Linked DNA regions of Actinokineospora baliensis. The protein of the gene in region 1 interacts with the protein of each later gene in a pairwise test. Links are inferred from orthologs where the notes say so. Each region holds a gene or a part of one and is shown on either strand. Other genes may lie near its edges. The genes, in order: thrS and rplA.

Region 1 (3,278 bases):
CGCGGCGGTGCTCGCGGTCCTGGTCGCGGCGGGGGTGGGGGCCTGCTCGGCCGACCAGGCGCCGTCGAACCCGGTCCTGCAGCCCGGTGCGCCCGGCGAGGCCAACCACACGCTCTCCCCCGAGGAGATCGAGTCCGGGGTGCCCGCCGTCCCGCCCAACGCCGCCGACTTCGCCTACGCGCAGATGATGATCGCCCACCACCAGCAGGCCATCGAGATGTCGGAACTGGCGCCGGAGCGGGCCGCGAACACCTCCCTCAAGGGACTGGCCAGCCGCATCGCCGACACCCAGGGCCCCGAGATCGGGGCGATGAACAACTGGCTGCGCGACAACGGCAAACCCGCGGTCGACCCCGCGCACGCGGGCCACTCGGGGCACACGATGCCCGGCATGGCGACCGCCGAGGAGTTGGCGGCGCTGCGCGCGGCCAAGGGCGCCGAGTTCGACGCGCAGTACGTCCGGTTGATGACCCGCCACCACGAGGGCGCCATCCAGATGGCCAACGCGGTGCGCAAGGACGGCTCAGACGGCAAGGTGCAGGAGATGGCCGACAACATCGTCGCCGAGCAGTCCGACGAGATCCAGCGGATGCGCACCATCCTCGGACCATGATCCGGAGTTGTCCACAGGCGGGGGAAACCGGGCGGCGGGGCTCGCGGACGGCTCGCTAGCATCCTTGTGTCGAGGTCACAGCCGTTGTGACCGGCGAGCACCGAGGAGCACCCGTGTCCCAGCCACAGTCCCCAGCCGTCGCACCCGCCGCGAGCGTGGTGGTGCAGGCGGGCACTACGGCTGGCGCGGCCGTGCGCGAGGCCGGGCTCCCCGGCAAGGGCCCGGACGCGGTCGTGGTGGTGCGCGAGGCCGACGGCAGGCTGCGCGACCTGTCGTGGACCCCTGACGTCGACGTCGAGGTCACCGCGGTCGCGGCGAACTCCGACGAGGGCCGGTCGGTGATCAGGCACTCGTGCGCGCACGTGCTGGCGCAGGCGGTGCAGCAGCAGTTCCCGGACGCCAAGCTGGGCATCGGCCCGCCGGTGCGCGACGGGTTCTACTACGACTTCGCCGTGGACACCCCGTTCACCCCGGAGGACCTGCAGGCGCTGGAGAAGCGCATGAAGCAGATCATCAAGGGCGCGCAGCGGTTCTCCCGCCGGGTGTTCGACTCGCTGGAGTCCGCGAAGGCGGAGCTGGCAGCGGAGCCGTTCAAGCTGGAGCTGGTCGACATCAAGGGTGATGTCGACACCGGCGAGGTGATGGAGGTCGGCGGCGGCGAGCTGACCATCTACGACAACCTCGACCCGCGCTCCGGCGAGCAGGTGTGGGGCGACCTGTGCCGCGGCCCGCACGTGCCGACCACCAAGCACATCCCGGCGTTCAAGCTGACCAGGGTCGCGGCGGCGTACTGGCGCGGCAACGACAAGAACCCGCAGCTGCAGCGGATCTACGGCACGGCGTGGGAGTCGCAGGAGGCGCTCGACGCGCACCTGGAGCTCATCGCCGAGGCCGAGCGGCGCGACCACCGCAAGCTGGGCACCGAGCTGGACCTGTTCAGCTTCCCCGACGAGATCGGCTCCGGCCTGGCGGTGTTCCACCCCAAGGGCGGCATCGTGCGGCGCGCGATGGAGGACTACTCGCGGCGCCGCCACGAGGAAGAGGGCTACGAGTTCGTCTACTCGCCGCACATCACCAAGGGCACCCTGTTCGAGACCTCCGGGCACCTCGACTGGTACCGCGACGGCATGTACCCGGCGATGCACCTCGACGCCGAGTACGACGAGGACGGCAAGGTCCGCAAGCCGGGCCAGGACTACTACCTCAAGCCGATGAACTGCCCGTTCCACGACCTGATCTTCCGCTCCCGCGGCCGCTCGTACCGGGAGCTGCCGCTGCGCATGTTCGAGTTCGGCTCGGTCTACCGCTACGAGAAGTCCGGCGTCATCCACGGCCTCACCCGCGTGCGCGGCATGACCCAGGACGACGCGCACATCTTCTGCACCCCCGAGCAGGTGCAGGACGAGCTGAAGTCGCTGCTGTCGTTCGTGCTGAACCTGCTGCGCGACTACGGCCTCGACGACTTCTACCTCGAGCTGTCCACCCGCAACGACGAGAAGTACGTCGGCTCCGACGAGGTCTGGGAGAAGGCCACCGAGGCACTGCGGGTCGCCGCCACCGACTCCGGCCTCGACCTCGTCCCCGACCCCGGCGGCGCCGCCTTCTACGGCCCCAAGATCTCCGTCCAGGCCCGCGACGCCCTCGGCCGCACCTGGCAGATGTCCACCATCCAGGTCGACTTCAACCTCCCCGAGCGCTTCGAACTCGAGTACACCGCGGGCGACGGCACCCGCCAGCGCCCGGTGATGATCCACCGCGCCCTCTTCGGCTCCATCGAACGCTTCTTCGGCGTCCTCACCGAGCACTACGCGGGCGCCTTCCCCGCCTGGCTCGCCCCGGTCCAGGTGGTCGGCATCCCCATCGCCGAAGACCACGTCGACCACCTCCTCCAGGTCTCGAAGTCGTTGCGCGCCAAGGCGATCCGAGTGGACGTCGACGCCTCGGACGACCGGATGCAGAAGAAGATCCGCAACCACACGCTGCAGAAGGTCCCGTTCATGCTGATGGCGGGCGCGAAGGACGTGGAGTCGGGAGCGGTGTCGTTCCGGTTCCGGGACGGGTCGCAGCTGAACGGGGTTCCGGTGGACCGGGCGGTGGAGGCCATCGAGGGCTGGATCGCTCGGCGCGAGAACGGGTCGCCTTCCGCGGAGACGTTCGTGGTGGGGTAGGCGCTCGGCTCGCCTGCGGCATTGCGCTGGATCCGTGGTGGGTTGGGTGTGCTCGATGGGGCGAACCTGTTTTGCGCGGGGCCCCTGCGCTGCCCGTGGCAGGACCGCAAAGCTGGGGCCGAAAAGCATGGCCCTGCAGCGCACAACGCTACGGACACCGCCACCCCACGCAAAACAGGTCCGCCCCATCGAGCATTTGGGTGGGCGGCTTCCTGGGAGCGGTGGTGGGGCTGGCGGGGCTGGCTCGGTGGGTTGGGGTGGCACAGCGGCTTCTGGCTTCTTGCTTCTGGCAGGGAAGGTGCCACCGGGACGGCGGAGGGGGGTGGCCGCGGTCCCGGTGGCGGGTCTGTAGGGGGCGGTTCTACAGGACTAGTCGACGGGTAGGACGTGGTGGAGTTGTTGGCTGCCTTCGATGGGGACGCAGCCTTCGCCTTCGAAGACGAGCCTGCTCGGGTCGGTGATGAGGTCGGTTTCGAGGGCGAGTTTGAAGCCCGCGA
Region 2 (3,218 bases), 6.2 Mb from region 1 along the record:
GACGCCGATCGACGCCCCGCCAGCGGACCCGGTCGCCGAGATGCGCGCCGCGCTGCGCGCCGCGCCCGGTGACTGGTACGTGGTGCACTCCTACGCCGGGTACGAGAACAAGGTCAAGACCAACCTCGAGACGCGCATCCAGACCCTGGACATGGAGGACTACATCTTCCAGGTCGAGGTGCCGACCGAAGAGGTCACCGAGATCAAGAACGGCCAGCGCAAGCAGGTGCAGCGCAAGGTGCTGCCCGGCTACATCCTGGTCCGGATGGAGCTCAACGACGGCTCCTGGTCCGCGGTGCGCAACACCCCCGGCGTGACCGGGTTCGTCGGCGCGACCTCCAAGCCATCGCCGCTGACCATCGACGAGGTGCTCAAGTTCCTCCTCCCGCAGGTCGAGGAGGCCAAGCCGACCGCGGCCAAGGGCTCCACCTCGGGTGTCACCCGCGGCCAGACCGTCGAGGTGGACTTCGAGGTCGGCGAGTCGGTCACCGTCATGGACGGCCCGTTCGCCACGCTGCCCGCCACCATCAGCGAGGTCAACGCCGACGGGCAGAAGCTGAAGGTCCTGGTGTCGATCTTCGGCCGGGAGACCCCGGTCGAGCTGTCGTTCAACCAGGTCTCCAAGATCTGACCGGTCCGAGGGATCGGGCCGGGCAGGCGCACCCGCGACGCAGCCATTCGTCGCCGGTGCGTCCACCGCGGTGCCGCGCGCGCCGCACACCGGAAGCACTAAGGAAGCACTGAGATGCCACCCAAGAAGAAGAAGCTCGCAGCGATCATCAAGCTGCAGATCAAGGCGGGCCTGGCCAACCCGGCCCCGCCGGTCGGCCCCGCGCTGGGCCAGCACGGCGTCAACATTATGGAGTTCTGCAAGGCCTACAACGCCGCGACCGAGTCGCAGCGCGGCACCGTGGTGCCGGTCGAGATCTCCGTGTTCGAAGACCGCTCGTTCGACTTCAAGCTCAAGACCCCGCCTGCGGCCAAGCTGCTGCTCAAGGCCGCCGGGATCGAGAAGGGCTCGGCAGAGCCGCACAAGACCAAGGTCGCCAAGGTCACCTGGGACCAGGTCCGCGAGATCGCCGAGACCAAGAAGACCGACCTCAACGCCATCGACATCGACCAGGCGGCGAAGATCATCGCCGGTACCGCCAGGTCCATGGGCATCACGGTCGAATAAGACCGCACAGCACCACCCCGTGGGAGGGCCACGCGCTGGCCCGCACCACACCTGATCCGCGCGCGGCTGGTCCGCTTCCCGATCGGCCGCGCACACTTTCGTTAGAAGGAACAGCAATGGCAAAGCGCAGCAAGGCATACCGCCAGGCGGCCGAGCTGATCGACCGCGAGCGGCTCTACACCCCGCTCGAGGCCGCCCAGCTCGCCAAGGAGACCTCCAAGGTCAAGCTGGACGCGACCGTCGAGGTCGCCATCCGCCTCGGCGTCGACCCCCGCAAGGCCGACCAGATGGTCCGCGGCACGGTCAACCTGCCGCACGGCACCGGCAAGACCGCCCGCGTCATCGTCTTCGCGACCGGCGACAAGGCCGCCGAGGCCGAGGCCGCCGGTGCCGACGCGGTCGGCTCCGAGGACCTGATCGAGCGCATCCAGGGCGGCTGGCTCGACTTCGACGCCGCGATCGCCACCCCGGACCAGATGGCCAAGGTCGGCCGGATCGCCCGCATCCTCGGCCCGCGCGGCCTGATGCCGAACCCGAAGACCGGCACGGTGACCCCCGACGTCACCAAGGCGGTCAACGAGATCAAGGGCGGCAAGATCAACTTCCGGGTGGACAAGCAGTCCAACCTGCACCTGGTGATCGGCAAGGTCTCCTTCGACCAGGCCAAGCTGGTCGAGAACTACGCCGCCGCCCTCGACGAGGTCCTGCGCGCCAAGCCGTCCGCGGCCAAGGGCCGGTACCTCAAGAAGATCACCTTCTCCACCACCATGGGCCCCGGCATCCCGGTCGACCCGGCGAAGCTGCGCAACCTCCTCGAAGAGGACGTCGCCGCTTCGTGATCCACGCTTGAGGAAAGGGCCCCGCTCCGGCGGGGCCCTTTTCCGTTGTGCGGCACCCCTTTCGGGTGGAGGTCGTGGTTTCGGACCACCACCGGTTCGGTCCACTCGGGACGATCAGCGCATGGTGAAACCAGCTCGCGTCCTCAGTGCCGCCCTGCTCCTCGGCGCCGCCCTGATCGCCCCCGCCGCCTCGGCGCACGCCGCCCCGACCACCGTCGTCGAACCGCACTGCGGCGAGTGGGTGGACTACAACAGCCAAGAGAACCGCCGGATGAAGAGCTGGCTGTGCTTCTACGACTCCGGCACCGGCGGCGTCTACCCCGTGCTGTGGACCGAGTGCGGCTGGCTGGCCCTGTTCGGCATCGGCTGGGAGAAGCCGCCCAACGGCTGCCGGATCTGGGAACCCAGCTACTACGAGATCACCTTCCCCGACGGCACCAAGACCACCGACAAGACCTTCCCCGGCGCCTCCGGCTCCAACACCGCCAACTCCACAGCCGAGACCTACCCCTGCCAACCCGGCACCTGGCGCCTGCACTCCTACTACGGCATCCAGATGAAAGACGTCCTCGGCAACTGGGGCAGCAGCGTCTCCGCCACCCACGAGGTCACCGTCGAGATCACCTGCCCTTAGCAGGTCAGCCGGTGGGTTGGGTGGCCTTGGCCGGGCAGGGGGTTGGCTCGTCGTCGTGGCGGGTGATGGTCCACTGGTCGCCTCGGGAGCCTGGGATGACCTTGACGGTGAAGCGGCCGAGGCGGGGGCCGTCGTAGACGTCCATGGCGCAGGAGCTGATCACGACGGTGCCGTCGGTGCGGGGGGTGAGGTCCATCGCGACGGGGAAGCGGGGTTCTGCGTACTTGTTGGCCGTGCCGACCTCGGCGTTGAGGCGTTGGACGGCGGTGCGGCAGTCCGGGGCGTTGAAGTGCCTGGCGAACTGGTCCTCGACCTGCTGCGTCTCGAACCGGGTGCAGGCGTCGTCGGGGATGTTCTGGGCGATGTTGTCGTAGAACGCGCGGACGGCTTCCTTGGGCGTGGTGGCGAACAGGACAGTCCGCGTGGTCTTGCCGCCGCCGGTCTGCGACGCGGGGAGGTCTTCGTTGGGGTTGCCGAAGAACTTCTGGTAGGCCCAGTTGAGCGCGAGCAGGACGACGAGCAGGTAGATCAACCGGCGGAACCACTTGTTCAGCAGCACCCGCAGCCA

The links.
Region 2: the proteins of thrS (region 1) and rplA interact in binary tests that used the Escherichia coli proteins (3 or more experiments, as listed by UniProt). The link is inferred for Actinokineospora baliensis from one-to-one orthologs.

Annotation. Positions count from the first base shown.
Region 1 is NZ_JAFBCK010000001.1:6,895,107-6,898,384, forward strand. Bases 289-3,253 are described here. They hold thrS (threonine--tRNA ligase), read left to right. Parts: upstream 289-726; coding sequence 727-2,781; downstream 2,782-3,253. Other genes in these bases: JOD54_RS30605 (DUF305 domain-containing protein), read left to right, coding at 289-613; JOD54_RS30615 (hypothetical protein), read right to left, coding at 3,151-3,253. In the rest of the region: more of JOD54_RS30605, read left to right, coding at 1-288; more of JOD54_RS30615, read right to left, coding at 3,254-3,278. UniProt on the Escherichia coli protein: Catalyzes the attachment of threonine to tRNA(Thr) in a two-step reaction: L-threonine is first activated by ATP to form Thr-AMP and then transferred to the acceptor end of tRNA(Thr). The rate-limiting step is amino acid activation in the presence of tRNA.
Region 2 is NZ_JAFBCK010000001.1:736,678-739,895, reverse strand. What follows is about bases 250-3,154. They hold rplA (50S ribosomal protein L1), read left to right. Parts: upstream 250-1,293; coding sequence 1,294-2,016; downstream 2,017-3,154. Other genes in these bases: JOD54_RS03110 (hypothetical protein), read right to left, coding at 2,655-3,154; JOD54_RS03115 (hypothetical protein), read left to right, coding at 2,138-2,650; rplK (50S ribosomal protein L11), read left to right, coding at 746-1,177; nusG (transcription termination/antitermination protein NusG), read left to right, coding at 250-631. Also shown: more of nusG, read left to right, coding at 1-249; more of JOD54_RS03110, read right to left, coding at 3,155-3,218. UniProt on the Escherichia coli protein: One of the primary rRNA binding proteins, it binds very close to the 3'-end of the 23S rRNA. Forms part of the L1 stalk. It is often not seen in high-resolution crystal structures, but can be seen in cryo_EM and 3D reconstruction models.